One region of the Streptomyces sp. NPDC029466 genome, then DNA from elsewhere that is predicted to be linked to it. Evidence: riboswitches for the same ligand, from Rfam matches in the RefSeq annotation. Region 1 holds a riboswitch; the other holds the start of a gene.
The links. A riboswitch is a leader RNA that binds a small molecule or an ion and turns the genes downstream of it on or off. The one in region 1 is predicted to bind S-adenosylmethionine.
Positions count from the first base shown of each region.

Region 2: it holds a riboswitch for S-adenosylmethionine, as region 1 does, so the genes downstream of both, ACZ4XD_RS18950 (aminotransferase class V-fold PLP-dependent enzyme) here and thrC (threonine synthase) in region 1, are expected to answer to the same signal.

Region 1 covers NZ_JBVHZH010000002.1:19,370-26,739, forward strand. The annotation lists gene ACZ4XD_RS01880 (alpha,alpha-trehalose-phosphate synthase (UDP-forming)) at 1-1,107, opposite strand, end outside; gene ACZ4XD_RS01885 (glucosyl-3-phosphoglycerate synthase) at 1,196-2,158, opposite strand; SAM riboswitch class I at 2,330-2,490, shown strand; gene thrC (threonine synthase) at 2,508-3,791, shown strand; gene ACZ4XD_RS01895 (MoaD/ThiS family protein) at 3,875-4,153, shown strand; gene ACZ4XD_RS01900 (cold-shock protein) at 4,577-4,780, shown strand; gene groL (chaperonin GroEL) at 5,125-6,750, shown strand; gene ACZ4XD_RS01910 (protein kinase domain-containing protein) at 6,911-7,370, opposite strand, start outside.
Region 2 covers NZ_JBVHZH010000023.1:38,323-45,692, reverse strand. The annotation lists gene qcrB (cytochrome bc1 complex cytochrome b subunit) at 1-1,176, shown strand, start outside; gene trpD (anthranilate phosphoribosyltransferase) at 1,317-2,381, shown strand; SAM riboswitch class IV at 2,473-2,590, shown strand; gene ACZ4XD_RS18950 (aminotransferase class V-fold PLP-dependent enzyme) at 2,761-4,182, shown strand; gene ACZ4XD_RS18945 (Lrp/AsnC family transcriptional regulator) at 4,597-4,878, opposite strand; gene ACZ4XD_RS18940 (rhomboid family intramembrane serine protease) at 4,875-5,555, opposite strand; gene ACZ4XD_RS18935 (hypothetical protein) at 5,849-6,088, shown strand; gene ACZ4XD_RS18930 (NYN domain-containing protein) at 6,107-7,370, shown strand, end outside.

The DNA of each region.
Region 1 (7,370 bases):
GGCGTTGATGGCCTCGGCCACCCGCTGGACCTCCGCGGTGTAGTCGCGGTAGACGGCGAGGTCCTGGCGCGAGGGGTAGGCGAAGGCGAGGTGCACCACCCGCTCGCGCCACTCGGGGCGGTCGGCGAGAAGCTGCCGGTAGGCGAGCAGGCCCCGCACGATGTTCTTGGAGAGCTCGGTGCGGTCCACGCGGACGATGGTCCGGCGTCCCGGCCCGCCGATCTCGGTGCGCAGCGCCGCCATCCGCTCCTCGACGTCCGGGCGGTGCGCGCGCTCGCGCAGGAAATCGGCGTCGGCGCCGAGGCCGTGCACCCCGATCAGGGTCGTACGCGCCTTGCGCTCCGGGACGAGCGCGACGATGCCGGGCGCCCCGTCCTCCGGCCGTACGCGCTCGCACTGCCCGCCGAGCCCGGTCTCGGCGCAGGCCACGAAGTTCTCGGCCCACCTCCGGGTGAGGAAGTTCGCCCGGTCGGCACCGAGAATGCCCAGCGCCAGCTCCCGCTGGATGTCGTCGGGCAGCATCGCGAAGTACTCGGCGGGGGCCCACGGGGTGTGCGAGAAGTGCGCGATGCGCAGGTCGGGGCGGCGCTCGCGGAGCATGCCGGGCACCAGCGCCAGGTGGTAGTCCTGCACGAGGACGGCCGCGCCGGGCGCCGCCCCCTCGGCCAGCGCATCGGCGAAGGCCGCGTTGTACGTCTCGTACGCCGCCCACTGCGCCCGGAACTCCGCGCCGAAGACCGGCTCCAGCGGTGTCTGGTAGAGCATGTGGTGGATGAACCACAGCACGGAGTTCGCGACGCCGTTGTAGGCGGCGGCATACACCTCGGCCGGAATGTCCAGCATCCGGACACGCTGTCCACCGGTATCACCCGGCTCCAGCACACCACCCGTCCGCCGCACGGCCTCCCGGTCCCCGTCACCGAGCGCGGCACACACCCACACGGCATCGGTCTCGGGCCCGATAGCGGAAAGCCCCGACACCAGCCCGCCACCACCCCGCTTGGCGATCAGCGCCCCGTCCTCCGCCAGGCCATAGGACACCGGCCCGCGATTGGACGCGACAAGAACCTCAGCACCTGCTTGCACCGCACTGCGCTCGGAGACCATGTCGCGAAAGTAACCCGCCACAGATCCGCGCAAACGTACGGAAGCGGTCAAGGGGCGGGGCGGGTGGTGCGGCCGGCGCTCGGTGCGCTCACGCCGCCCGTCGTTCCGCGTACTCCGGGATTTCGGCCATCGGGGGGCGTTCCTCGGTGTCCACGTCCGTGGTGCGGGGGACGAAGCCCTCGTCGCCGCGGTCGAACTGGGTGAGGCGGGGGCGGACCAAGTGGCCGCGGGTCAGGCGTAGTTGGGCGGTGCGGTAGATCGCGGCGGCCATCCGGCCGAGGGCCTGGCCGTCCTGGTGGCGGTGTTTGCGTACGCCGACGTCGACCTGGGCGAGGGCGTCGAGGCCGACGGTGTGCAGGGAGTCGACGAGCAGGCCGAGCTCCACGCCGTAGCCGACCGGGAAGGGCAGCCGTTCCAGGAGGGAGCGGCGGGCCGCGTACTCGCCGCCCAGGGGCTGGACGAAGCCGGCCAGCTGCGGCCAGTGGAGGTTGAGGAGCGGGCGGGCGACCAGCTCGGTGACCCGGCCGCCCTGGCCGGCGTCGGTGCCGCCGGGGCCGGTCTCCAGGGGGCGGTCGTACATCGCCTTGACGAACTGGATGTCCGGGTCGGTCAGCAGCGGGCCGACGATCCCGGAGACGAAGGCGGCGGAGAATTCGCGCAGGTCGGCGTCGATGAAGCAGATGATGTCGCCGGTGGTGGCCAGGAGGGAGCGCCAGAGCACCTCGCCCTTGCCGGGCAGCGCGGGCAGGCGGGGGAGGACGCTGTCGCGGGACACGACCCGCGCACCGGCCGCCGCCGCGACCTCGGCGGTGCGGTCGGTGGAGCCGGAGTCCAGCACCACCAGCTCGTCGACCAGCGGCACGGTCTCGGTCATCAGCTCGGCACGGATCACCGCCACGATCGCCCCGACCGTGGCCTCCTCGTCGAGCGCGGGCAGAACGACACTGACCGTACGGCCCGTCTGGCGCTTCGCCTCCAGCAGCTGCCCCAGCGGACGGTCAGCGGCGGACCAGGAGTGGCTGGTCAGCCAGGTCTCGACCTCTTCCAGCACGGTTACGACTCCTCGGTCGCCGCCCGATCAGCGGCCTGTGTGATCCATCTCGCGGTTCGGACGACTATCTCAACTGTCAGTGCCTTCGGTTACAGTCTTGAACAACGCGGATGACCGTCGCATGTCGGGGTCCCCGCGCCACAAACGCCTGGGTTCGGCCCAGCGCCATACCGCTCATCCAGAGGGGCAGAGGGATACGGCCCGTTGAAGCCCCGGCAACCCTCCAGCCGGTCTTGCCGCCAGGACGCTGACGTCCCGCGCGCGTGAGGCTCCCGGCTAGGGAAGGTGCCAAATCCGTCTCGTGGCGAGATTCGCCGCGAGGAAGATGAGGAGAAAGGGCCTCGCCTCCATGGCTGTGCAAGTCACCGAAAACACCCCCACCGTCGCTCTGGGCCCCGCCGCAGCGCTGTCCTGCCGCGAGTGCGGACAGCGCTTCCCGCTCGGCCCGATCTTCGCGTGCCAGGAATGTTTCGGGCCGCTCGAAGTCGCATACGACCTGCCGAGCGGCGACCCCGAGGGCCTGCGGAAGCAGATCGAGGCCGGCCCGGACAACATCTGGCGCTACGCCCCGCTGCTGCCCGTCCCCACCGACGTGGCCGACAAGCCCAACCTGAACCCCGGTTTCACCAAGCTCGTCCAGGCCGACCGGCTCGCCGCCGAGCTGGGCGTCACCGGCGGGCTGTACGTCAAGGACGACTCGGGCAACCCGACGCACTCCTTCAAGGACCGCGTCGTGGCGATCGCCGTCGAGGCCGCGCGCGCCTTCGGCTTCACCACCCTCTCCTGCTCCTCCACCGGCAACCTCGCCGGTGCGGTCGGCGCCGCGGCGCGCCGCGCCGGATTCCAGTCCTGCGTGTTCATCCCGCACGACCTGGAGGCCGGCAAGGTCGTCATGGCCGCGGTCTACGGCGGTGACCTGGTCGGGATCGAGGGCAACTACGACGACGTCAACCGCTTCTGCTCCGAGCTCATCGGCGACCCGCTGGGCGAGGGCTGGGGCTTCGTCAACGTCAATCTGCGGCCGTACTACGGCGAGGGCTCCAAGACGCTCGCGTACGAGATCTGCGAGCAGCTCGGCTGGCGGCTCCCGGACCAGATCGTCATCCCGATCGCGTCCGGCTCGCAGCTCACCAAGATCGACAAGGGCCTCAAGGAGCTGATCGCCCTCGGTCTGGTCGAGGACAAGCCGTACAAGATCTTCGGTGCCCAGGCGGAGGGCTGCTCGCCGGTGTCGGCGGCCTTCAAGGCCGGACACGACGTGGTCCGGCCCCAGAAGCCGAACACCATCGCCAAGTCGCTGGCGATCGGCAACCCGGCCGACGGCCCGTATGTGCTGGACATCGCGCGCCGTACGGGCGGGGCCGTGGAGGATGTCAACGACGAGCAGGTCGTCGACGCGATCAAGCTGCTGGCCAGGACGGAAGGCATCTTCGCGGAGACCGCGGGCGGTGTGACCGTCGGCGTGACCAAGAAGCTGATCGAGAACGGCGTGCTCGACCCGTCCCTGACCACCGTCGTCCTGAACACGGGTGACGGCCTCAAGACACTCGACGCGGTCGCCCCCACCTCCGGGCCCACGGCCACCATCCGTCCGAACCTGGACGCGTTCCGCGCGGCCGGCCTGGCCCGCTGAGGTCGCCGGCCCGTCCGGCAGCTGGCGGACGAGGCCGCGACCGGCCCCCGAACTCGTACTCCGTACCCCTGGAAGGCAGAACCATGAGCGTCAAGGTCCGCATCCCCACCATCCTCCGCACGTACACCGGTGGCCAGGCCGAGGTCCCCGCCGAGGGCGCGACCCTCTCCGAGGTGATCGCCGACCTGGAGCAGAACCACCAGGGCATCGCGGCCCGTGTGCTGGACGACGCCGGCAAGCTGCGCCGCTTCGTGAACGTGTACGTCAACGACGACGATGTGCGCTTCGAGCAGGGCCTGGAGACGCCCACCCCGGACGGCGCGGGCATCTCGATCATCCCGGCGGTGGCCGGCGGCTGCTGATTTGCGCCAACTCTTCTCCTTCATGACTGGAATTGGCCCGTCCGCCGGAAAGCGGACGGGGCAATTCCATGTTGTGAAAGGAGATACCATTGGGGTGATCCCCCTCCGGATATCACCGTGCGCGTGCCGAACGCATATGTGTTCGCGATCAGTTGTGGCCAAAGTGTGGGCGGTATTTGTCGCCTAGGTGCCCTATGCCCGGCCCGACTTGCCCTGGAGAACTGGGATTTCGCCGCATATTGCCGATTCTCCGGCGCCGGAATTCTCGTCCGATTGACCTGTTGCTCTGGGCATCTGTGCAGATACATTCAGCGGCGGTCGACGCGTTCCGGCGCACACCCCACGGGCCTTTCGCGGGGTGAGGTCTGACCCGGGTCCGCGGAGTGCGGTCCTGCGCAAGGGCCAGTAATAGGGGAGTTAGGCATGGCTCAGGGCACCGTCAAGTGGTTCAACGCGGAGAAGGGGTACGGCTTCATCGCGGTCGACGGTGGTGCGGATGTTTTCGTCCACTACAGCGCGATCCAGATGGACGGCTACCGCACCCTTGAGGAGGGTCAGCGGGTCGAGTTCGAGATCTCGCAGGGCCAGAAGGGGCCGCAGGCGGACATGGTCCGGGTGGCCGGCTGAGGCGCCGACCGACTGCTGCGTGAGGAAGGCCCGTACCCCTGAGGGGGGTACGGGCCTTCGGCTGTCCACCGGGCGGGCGGGGCTCCCCGGGTCGGGGCGTGCGGCTCGGGTGTCCCGCGGCCGCCAACCCCGCGGGAGTCTTCCACGAAGTCGCCTTGCACTCGACGGGTGCGAGTGCTAATCATTGGCGTTAGCACTCTCCCAGTGAGAGTGACAAAGAAGGACCGGGTCGGTGAGGCCCGCAGGTTGCGTGGGGCAAGGAACCACACAGGCTTGCAGGTCGTCCGTCGCGGGCGCCAGCGCGGTCCGGAGCAATCCACCCCAGTCCGGGAGGACCACTTCACATGGCCAAGATCATCGCGTTCGACGAGGAGGCACGGCGCGGTCTCGAGCGCGGGATGAACCAGCTCGCCGACGCCGTCAAGGTCACCCTCGGCCCCAAGGGCCGCAACGTCGTCCTCGAGAAGAAGTGGGGCGCCCCCACGATCACCAACGATGGTGTGTCCATCGCCAAGGAGATCGAGCTCGAGGACCCGTACGAGAAGATCGGCGCCGAGCTGGTCAAGGAGGTCGCGAAGAAGACGGACGACGTCGCCGGTGACGGCACGACGACCGCGACCGTCCTGGCCCAGGCCCTGGTCCGCGAGGGCCTGCGCAACGTCGCCGCCGGCGCCAACCCGATGGCCCTCAAGCGCGGTATCGAGCGCGCCGTCGAGGCCGTCTCCGCCGCCCTGCTGGAGCAGGCCAAGGACGTGGAGACCAAGGAGCAGATCGCTTCGACCGCCTCCATCTCCGCCGCTGACACCCAGATCGGCGAGCTGATCGCCGAGGCCATGGACAAGGTCGGCAAGGAAGGCGTCATCACCGTCGAGGAGTCCCAGACCTTCGGTCTGGAGCTGGAGCTCACCGAGGGTATGCGCTTCGACAAGGGCTACATCTCGGCGTACTTCGCCACCGACATGGAGCGTATGGAGGCGTCGCTCGACGACCCGTACATCCTCATCGTCAACTCCAAGATCGGCAGCGTGAAGGACCTGCTGCCGCTCCTGGAGAAGGTCATGCAGTCCGGCAAGCCGCTGCTGATCATCGCCGAGGACGTCGAGGGCGAGGCCCTGTCGACCCTGGTCGTCAACAAGATCCGTGGCACCTTCAAGTCCGTCGCCGTCAAGGCCCCGGGCTTCGGTGACCGCCGCAAGGCCATGCTCGGCGACATCGCCATCCTCACCGGTGGCACCGTCATCTCCGAGGAGGTCGGCCTCAAGCTGGAGAACGCCGGTCTCGAACTGCTCGGCCGCGCCCGCAAGGTCGTCATCACCAAGGACGAGACCACCATCGTCGACGGTGCCGGTGACAGCGAGCAGGTCCAGGGCCGCGTCAACCAGATCCGCGCCGAGATCGAGAACAGCGACTCGGACTACGACCGCGAGAAGCTCCAGGAGCGTCTGGCGAAGCTGGCCGGCGGCGTGGCCGTCATCAAGGCCGGTGCCGCCACCGAGGTCGAGCTCAAGGAGCGCAAGCACCGCATCGAGGACGCCGTTCGCAACGCGAAGGCGGCCGTCGAGGAGGGCATCGTCGCCGGCGGTGGCGTCGCCCTGCTCCAGGCCTCCCAGGTCTTCGAGAAGCTGGAGCTCGACGGTGACGAGGCGACCGGCGCCAACGCCGTGAAGCTCGCCCTGGAGGCCCCGCTCAAGCAGATCTCCGTCAACGGCGGCCTTGAGGGCGGCGTCGTGGTGGAGAAGGTGCGCAACCTGGCCGTCGGCCACGGTCTGAACGCCGCGACCGGTGAGTACGTCGACATGATCGCCGAGGGCATCATCGACCCGGCCAAGGTCACGCGCTCCGCGCTGCAGAACGCCGCCTCCATCGCGGCGCTCTTCCTCACCACCGAGGCCGTCATCGCCGACAAGCCGGAGAAGGCCGCCGCGGCGGGCGCTCCGGGCGGCATGCCGGGCGGTGACATGGACTTCTGATCCGCTGCGGATCGGAACGCTGATCCTCCCGGATCAACACGTCCACACGAACGCCGGGGCGGCACCCTCCTTTAAGGGGGGTGCCGCCCCGGCGGCGTTGGTGCGGGGGGTATGCGGTGGCGGCGGATCTGCTGTTCCGTGGATCTGAGGTGCGGTCAGGTCATGGGCGTGCCGGGCGGTGGTGGGCGCGGGGGCGGCCCTCCGGCACTCTGACCCGGATCGTGGACCCGCGGGCGACGCCGGTGCCCGGCCCCGGCGTCTGCGCGCACACGGTGCGCGGCTCGGCGGGCCCCTCCGGGCAGTGCCGGCCCGGCAGGCGCTTGACCGGCATCACCCGGAGCCCCGCTCGCTCGGCGGCGGCCCGCGCCCGCGGCAGCGTGCTGCCGACGAGGGCGGGAACCCGGGCCTTGCCCCGGCCGGCCTGCTCGCCCTTCGGCTGCCGGCCGTCCGCCTGCTCGTCCGCCGATTGCCGGCCGGGCTCCTGCTCCGGCGACTCGTCCGGTGCCGGGGAGGCCGGGCTCGCGGTGCCGGACGCCCCGGCGCTCGCTGTGGTGGCGTCCGGCTCCCCGCTGCCCGGGACCGTGAGGGCGTACGCGCCGGCCACTACGGCCAGCAGGGCG
Region 2 (7,370 bases), on a different contig from region 1:
CTGCTGCTGGTGCTGGGCATGTTCACCGGCTTCACCGGCTACTCGCTCCCCGACGACCTGCTCTCCGGCACCGGTGTGCGGTTCATCGAGGGCGTCATCCTGGCGATGCCGCTGGTCGGTTCGTACCTGCAGTTCTTCATCTTCGGCGGGGAGTTCCCGGGGCACGACATCATCCCGCGGTTCTTCACGGTGCACGTCCTGCTGCTGCCGGGCATCATGCTCGGCCTGCTGGTGGCGCACCTGATCCTGGTCTTCTACCACAAGCACACCCAGTTCCCGGGTGCCGGCAAGACCAACAACAACGTCGTGGGCATGCCGCTGCTGCCGGTCTACATGGCCAAGGCCGGAGGCTTCTTCTTCCTGGTCTTCGGTGTGATCTCGGTGATCGCCGCGATCGCCAGCATCAACCCGGTGTGGGCGATCGGCCCCTACCGGCCCGACCAGGTCTCCACCGGCGCCCAGCCCGACTGGTACATGGGCTTCGCCGAGGGTCTGGTGCGTGTCATGCCGGGCTGGGAGTGGAACTTCTGGGGCCACACCCTCAACTTCGGTGTGCTGATCCCGATCCTGGTCTTCCCGCTGGTCCTGGTCGCGATCGCGGTCTACCCGTTCATCGAGTCCTGGGTCAAGGGCGACAAGCGCGAGCACCACATCCTGGACCGCCCGCGCAACGTCCCGACCCGTACCGGCTTCGGTGTCGCCTGGCTCGTCGCGTACTTCGTGATGCTGATCGGTGGCGGTAACGACCTGTGGGCGACGCACTTCCACCTGTCGATCAACTCGATCACCTGGTTCGTGCGGATCGCGTTCTTCGTCGGACCGGTGCTGGCCTTCATCGCCACCAAGCGGATCTGCCTGGGGCTCCAGCGTCGCGACAAGGACAAGGTGCTGCACGGCCGCGAGTCCGGCATCATCAAGCGCCTGCCGCACGGTGAGTTCATCGAGGTCCACGAGCCGCTCGACCAGGAGCAGCTGCACCTGCTCACGCAGCACGAGCAGCCCGCGCCGCTGGAGCTCGGCCCGGAGGTCGACGAGAACGGTGTGGAGCGCAAGCTGTCGCGTTCGCAGAAGCTGCGCGCCAAGCTCTCCAAGGCCTACTACGGCGAGGACAACGTCATCCCGAAGGCCACGGTCGAGGAGTACAAGGAGATCACCAGCGGCCACGGCCACCACTGATCACCGCAGCGCTTCCTAGCGCACCGTAGGTAGTACGCCACCCAGAGGGCCCCGTCCGGTGATCGGACGGGGCCCTCCGGCGTGCCCGTTGGCTCGATAGGGTGACGGCATAAGCAGGAGACAATCCAGGAGAGTGGACCATGAACGTTGTGACCCCGGTTGGCGGCGACAGCGTGGCGGCCCAGACCTGGCCCGAGCTCCTCAACGCCCTGCTCGCCGGCCGTGACCTCAGCGCGGACGACACCGCCTGGGCGATGGACAAGATCATGCGGGGCGAGGCCGGCGACGCCCAGATCGCCGGGTTCGCGGTGGCCCTGCGCGCCAAGGGCGAGACCGTCGCGGAGATCTCCGGGCTCGTCCGCACCATGTACGAGCACGCCCGGCTGATCGAGGTCCCCGGCCCCAGCGTCGACATCGTCGGCACCGGCGGCGACGGCGCCAAGACCGTCAACATCTCCACGATGTCCTCGATCGTCGTCGCCGGCACCGGCGCCAAGGTCGTCAAGCACGGCAACCGCGCCGCCTCCTCCGCCAGCGGCGCCTCCGACGTCCTGGAGAAGCTCGGGGTCAATCTCGACCTCACCCCGCAGCGGGTCACCGAGGTCGCCCGGGAAGCGGGCATCACCTTCTGCTTCGCGGTGAAGTTCCACCCCGCGCTGCGGCACGTCGCCAACGCGCGGGCCCAGCTCGGCATCCGTACGACCTTCAATGTGCTCGGCCCGCTGACCAACCCCGCGAAGGTCCGCGCCCAGGCGACCGGTGTCGCGGACGCCCGGATGGCGCCGATCCTGGCCGGGGTGCTCGCCGAGCGCGGCTCGTCGGCGCTGGTGTTCCGGGGCGACGACGGCCTGGACGAGCTGACCACGACCGCGACCTCGCGGGTCTGGATCGTCCGCGACGGCACGGTCCGCGAGGAGGCCTTCGACCCCCGCGACGTCGGCATCCCCCTCGTCCCCGTCGAGGCGCTGCGCGGGGCGGACGCCTCGTACAACGCGGATGTGGCCCGCCGGCTGCTGGACGGGGAGACCGGACCGGTGCGCGACGCGGTGCTGCTGAACTCCGCGGCGGCGCTGGTCGCGCTGGAGCCGGCGGACGCTCCGCTGGCCGAGCAGATCCGGGCCGGGATCGAGCGGGCCGCCGCGTCGATCGACTCCGGGGCGGCCAAGCGGGCGCTGGAGCGCTGGGTGGCGGCCAGCAACACATGAGCGAGCGGTGACGCAGGGTGTGACGCAAGGCTCAGTCCGTCATACGGACCGGGCCTTGCGCCTCTTTGCCCGTGTGGCATGATTCTGCCCAGGTCACGAGTGACAGCGATGCAGGCCCCGGCCCGCTGTCCGGCAACCCTCCTTCCGTGGCGGGGTGCCCCGGGTGATGACCAGGCCGTAGGCAGCGAGGTCTGCGGCAAGCGCGGATCCCTCGCCAGGGATCCTGGTCCCCGAGGGAGAACTTCCGTGAATCAGCGAATGCGATAGGGCCCGACGGCCCCTTTTCCGCATCCCTTTTTCTTTTCCCGCCGCGGTTGCCCCGGCGCGCCTTCGCGCCCCCGCCCGCAGCGAATTCGCTTACCTCTTACGGGAGTTCGCCATGTCTGGTTCCGCCGTTGCCGCCGACCGTTCCGTTTGTGCCCCGCTGCCGGTTCTCGGCCGGGATGTCCTCGTCCCGCTCGTGACCGGTGGCGAGGTCGACTACGCCGCGCTGGACTACGCCGCCAGCGCCCCCGCGCTCCAGCGGGTCTGGGACGACGTGGCGGCCTACGCCCCGTACTACGGCAGCGTGCACCGCGGCGCCGGATACCTCTCGCAGCTGTCCACCGACCTCTTCGAGAACAGCCGCCGCACGATTGAGGAGTTCCTCGGCTGCCGGGCCGAAGGGGGCCCGGGCGAAGCCCGGTCCGGCAAGGGCGGTGGCGGGCGACGGGAGGGCGACCAGGTCGTCTTCACCCGCTCCACCACCGACTCGCTGAACCTGCTCGCGTCCGTACTCCCCGAGAACACCCGGGTGTTCGTCTTCGAGACCGAGCACCACGCCTCGCTGCTGCCGTGGGAGCAGCGCCCGGACACCACGGTGACCTACCTCAACGCGCCCCGGACCCCGCAGCAGGCCGTGGACACCCTGGAGAAGGCGCTGGCCACGCGCGAGCCCTACGGCCCGGCGCTGGTATGCGTGACCGGTGCGTCGAATGTGACCGGTGAGTTGTGGCCGGTGCGGGAGCTGGCGGCCGCCGCGCACGCCCACGGCGCCCGGATCGTGCTGGACGCCGCGCAGCTCGTGCCGCACCACCCGGTGAACCTCGGCGAGCTGGACGTGGACTGGGTCGCCTTCTCCGGACACAAGCTCTACGCGCCGTTCGGCGCCGGGGTGCTGGCCGGCCGCGCGGACTGGCTGCGGGACGCCGCCCCGTACCTGGCCGGCGGCGGCGCCAGCCGCAAGGTCTCCCGCCGCACCGACGGCGGGGTGGACGTCGAGTGGCACACCACCGCGGCCCGGCACGAGGCCGGTTCGCCCAACGTCATCGGCGCCTACGCCATCGCCTCGGCCTGCCGGGCACTCGCCGAGGCCGGCTTCGACGGCCTGGTCGCCCGCGAACAGGAGCTGATCGCCCGCCTCCGCACCGGCCTGGCCGAGGTACCCGAGGTGAACGTGCTCTCCCTCTTCGGCGACGACGCGGCACGCGTCGGCGTCCTCTCCTTCGTCGTCGAGGGCTGGAACAGCTCCCACTTCGCCGCCGCGCTGTCGGCCGAGTACGGCATCGGCGTCCGCGACGGCCTCTTCTGCGCCCACCCCCTCGTCCGCACCCTCCTGGGCAGCGCCCCCCAGGACCCCGGCGAGTGCGGCGCCCCCGACGCGGCCCCCGGCGAGAAGTCCCTCAACGCCATCCGCGTCAGCCTGGGCGTGGGCACACCGGATGAGCACATCGACCGCTTTCTCCGCGCGGTCAAGGAACTGGTGACGAACGGGGCCCGCTGGAACTACCGCACCGAAGCCGGGCGTTGCGTGCCGGCTTAATTCCCACGTTTTCGGCCTCCCCGCCGTGGGTGTTGCTCGCCGTTGCGCCTGCGGCGGGCGGGGTCCGCTGCGCGGGGCTGTTGGGTGCGGTGACGGGCCTGCGCGGGGGGGGGGGGGGGGGGGGGGGGGGGGGGCCCCCCCTCCCCCCTCCCCCCCCCCCCCCCCCCCCCCCCCCCCCCCCCCCCCCCGCTCCGGCCCGTCCCCTCCCGTTGGGTGGTGGGAAAACGGTTGGTGGGGGCTGCTCTGAGTGGTCCGGTGCGCCGCACTGGTCGCAGTGAAACAGCCTACGGACGCCCGCCCCCACTCACCGGCCCCTCCGGCCCGTCACCGCACCCACAAACCACCCGGCCCGCCGCAGGCGCAACGGCGAGCAACACCCACGGCGGGAAAGCCGAAAACGTGGGAAAAGAAGGGCTAGGCCTCCAGCCCAATCGCAAAGGCAGCCTCAAGATCGTGCTGGCTGTACGTGCGGAAGGCGATGTGCGTCTCTGTGGAGGTGACGCCGGGGACCTTGCTGATGCGGCCGGGGATGACGTCGGCGAGGTCGTCGTGGGCGGCGACGCGGACCATCGCGATGAGGTCGTGGGCGCCGGTGACCGAGTAGACCTCGCTGACGCCGTCCAGCGCGGCGATCTTCTCGGCGATCTCCGGGATCTGGTCCACGTTGGTCTTGATGAGCACGATCGACGTGATCACGGCTGGCTCTCTTCCTCGGTCGCCCGGTCGTTCGCCCTGGTGGCCCCCACACTATCCCTCCCGTAGCGGGCCCATGCGTAGAGGAAGCCGAGCGCGAAGCCGATGACATGGGCGAGGTAGGCGACGCCCGGACCGCGGGGGTCGTCCTGGGCCGCCTGCCACTGGATGACGAACCAGAAGAGCAGCACGATCCAGGCGGGAAAGCGCAGCGGCAGGAAGAACAGGAACGGGAAGAGGCTGGTGACCCGGGCCGTCGGGAACAGGTAGAGGAAGGCGCCCAGGACGCCGGAGATCGAGCCGGAGGCGCCGACCAGCGTCTGGCCCGAGTCGGCGTGCGCGGCCGCGTAGCCGAGCAGCGCCAGGTAGCCGATGATGAGGTAGAAGGCGGTGAACGGCAGCCGGCCCATGCGCGCCTCGGCCATCGCGCCGAAGACGTAGAGGAACAGCATGTTGCCGAGCAGGTGCAGCCAGCTGCCGTGCACGAACAACGCGGTGAGCGGCGTGACCAGCGCCCGTACCGAGCCGCTCCACAGATCCAGCGGGATCACGCCCCACCGCTCGAAATAGGCGGTCTGGGCCTTCAGCAGGGCGTCGCCGGTGCCGTATATCCGGTTCAGGCCGGAGGCGGGGCCGAGCACGAAGACCGCACAGCACAGGCCGATCAGCACATTCGTCATCCGCGAGAACACCGCGGTCAGGGACCGGGTGGGGTGCGGACGACGGGGGAGGAGACCGGAGGAGCGGGGAGAACGGGGAGAGGGGGCCGGCGCCGTCATGAAGTGATCATGGCTTAATGCGGGCAATCGGGACAGAGCGCCTCGCCGGGTCCCGGCACCCGGGCGGGGCCCGCACCCGCCCCCCGTCAGGCCGTAGGGTTACAGGCAGTACCTTGCGTACTTCCGCAGTCCGACGGCGCACCGCGTGAACCGCGCAACAGCACATGACGATGAGTACGAAAGAGGACGACACGATGGCTGTTCCCCTGCCGACGGCCGAAACCCGGTGGCGCTGCACGCTGTGCGGCAACCTCACGCGTTTCGATGTGACCCGCCGGTCCAAGGTGGTGGAGTACGTCCACCTGGACCTTGCCGGGGACCCGAAGGTGGAGGAGCGCGAGGTCCTCAGTGAGAGCATCGAGTCCGTGCGCTGCCGCTGGTGCAACGCGGTCGACCAGATCGAGCTGGTGGACCGTCCGGGCGCGAACGCCTGAGATCGGAGCGAGGCAGCCGTGGTGGACCGTCCAGAAGGGGAGCCGGGGGCCCGGCGTGACGACGTACCCGAGGGTGCGGCGGACGAGGTGCTCGACCGACCGCTGCCCGAGGGCGTACGGCGCCGTGTCGTGGCGCTCACCGCGGAGTCGTTCGGCGCGCTGACGGTCGCCGAACTCCCGCCCCCGCTGCGGCAGTACGCCCGGTTCACCCCGACTCGTCGGGCCAAATTCGCCGGAAACGCGATGGCCGCGGCGCTGGAGAGCGACGCGGTCTTCCGGCAGCGGATCGCCGGCAAGCTGCACGAGACGCAGCCGGAGCTGGCCGCGGCGCTGGAGCACGGCACCCCGCCCGCGGCCGCCGATCCGCTCGATGTCGCGGCGGCGGCCTATGTGCTGCGGCCCGAGGGCTGGGTCAAGCTGGTCGCGGCGGCCGGCGAGGAGGCCCAGCGGGCGCGCGCCGAGCGGGCCGGCGAGGAGGCCGAGCGGGAGCTGGCCCGGCTGCGCGAGGAGCTGGCGCAGGCGCGCGGCGAGGCCCGTACGGAGGCCGACCGCATCCGGGTGGACCTGGATGCGGTGCGCAAGGAGAACGAGTCGCTGCGGCGCAAGCTGCGCAGTGCGCTGAGCGACATCAAGCGCGGTGAGGCGGCGGTCCGCAAGGCCGAGGCCGCGCTGGCGGAGGAGCGGGACCGGGCGGCCACCGAGAAGACCGGCGCGGACAGCGAGGTGCGCCGGCTCAAGGGCCGGATCGCCGAGGCCGAGACGGCGCTGGAGACCAGCCGGCGCTCCGCGCGCGAGGGCCGCAGCGTCGAGGACATGCGGCTGCGGCTGCTGCTGGACACGGTCCTGGACGCGGCCCAGGGGCTGCGCCGCGAACTGGCCCTGCCGCCCGCGAACGTGCACCCGGCGGACACCGTCGAGGCGGTCGCGCCGGGGCGGATGACGCCCAAGGACATCGCGACCCGGGCGCTGTCGGAGATGGACCCGGCGCTGCTCGACCAGCTTCTCGCCCTGCCGCAGGCGCATTTGGTGGTGGATGGCTACAACGTCACCAAAACCGGCTATCCGACCATGCCGCTCGAAAAGCAGCGGCTGCGGCTGCTGGGCGGCCTCGCGGTGCTGGCGGCGCAGACCGGCGCCGAGATGACCTGTGTCTTCGACGGGGCGGAGCTGGCGGCGCCGGTGCTGCTCGCGCCGCCGCGCGGGGTCCGGGTCCTGTTCAGCAAACCGGGCGTAACGGCCGATGAGTTGATTCGTCAGCTGGTAAGGGCCGAACCGCCCGGCC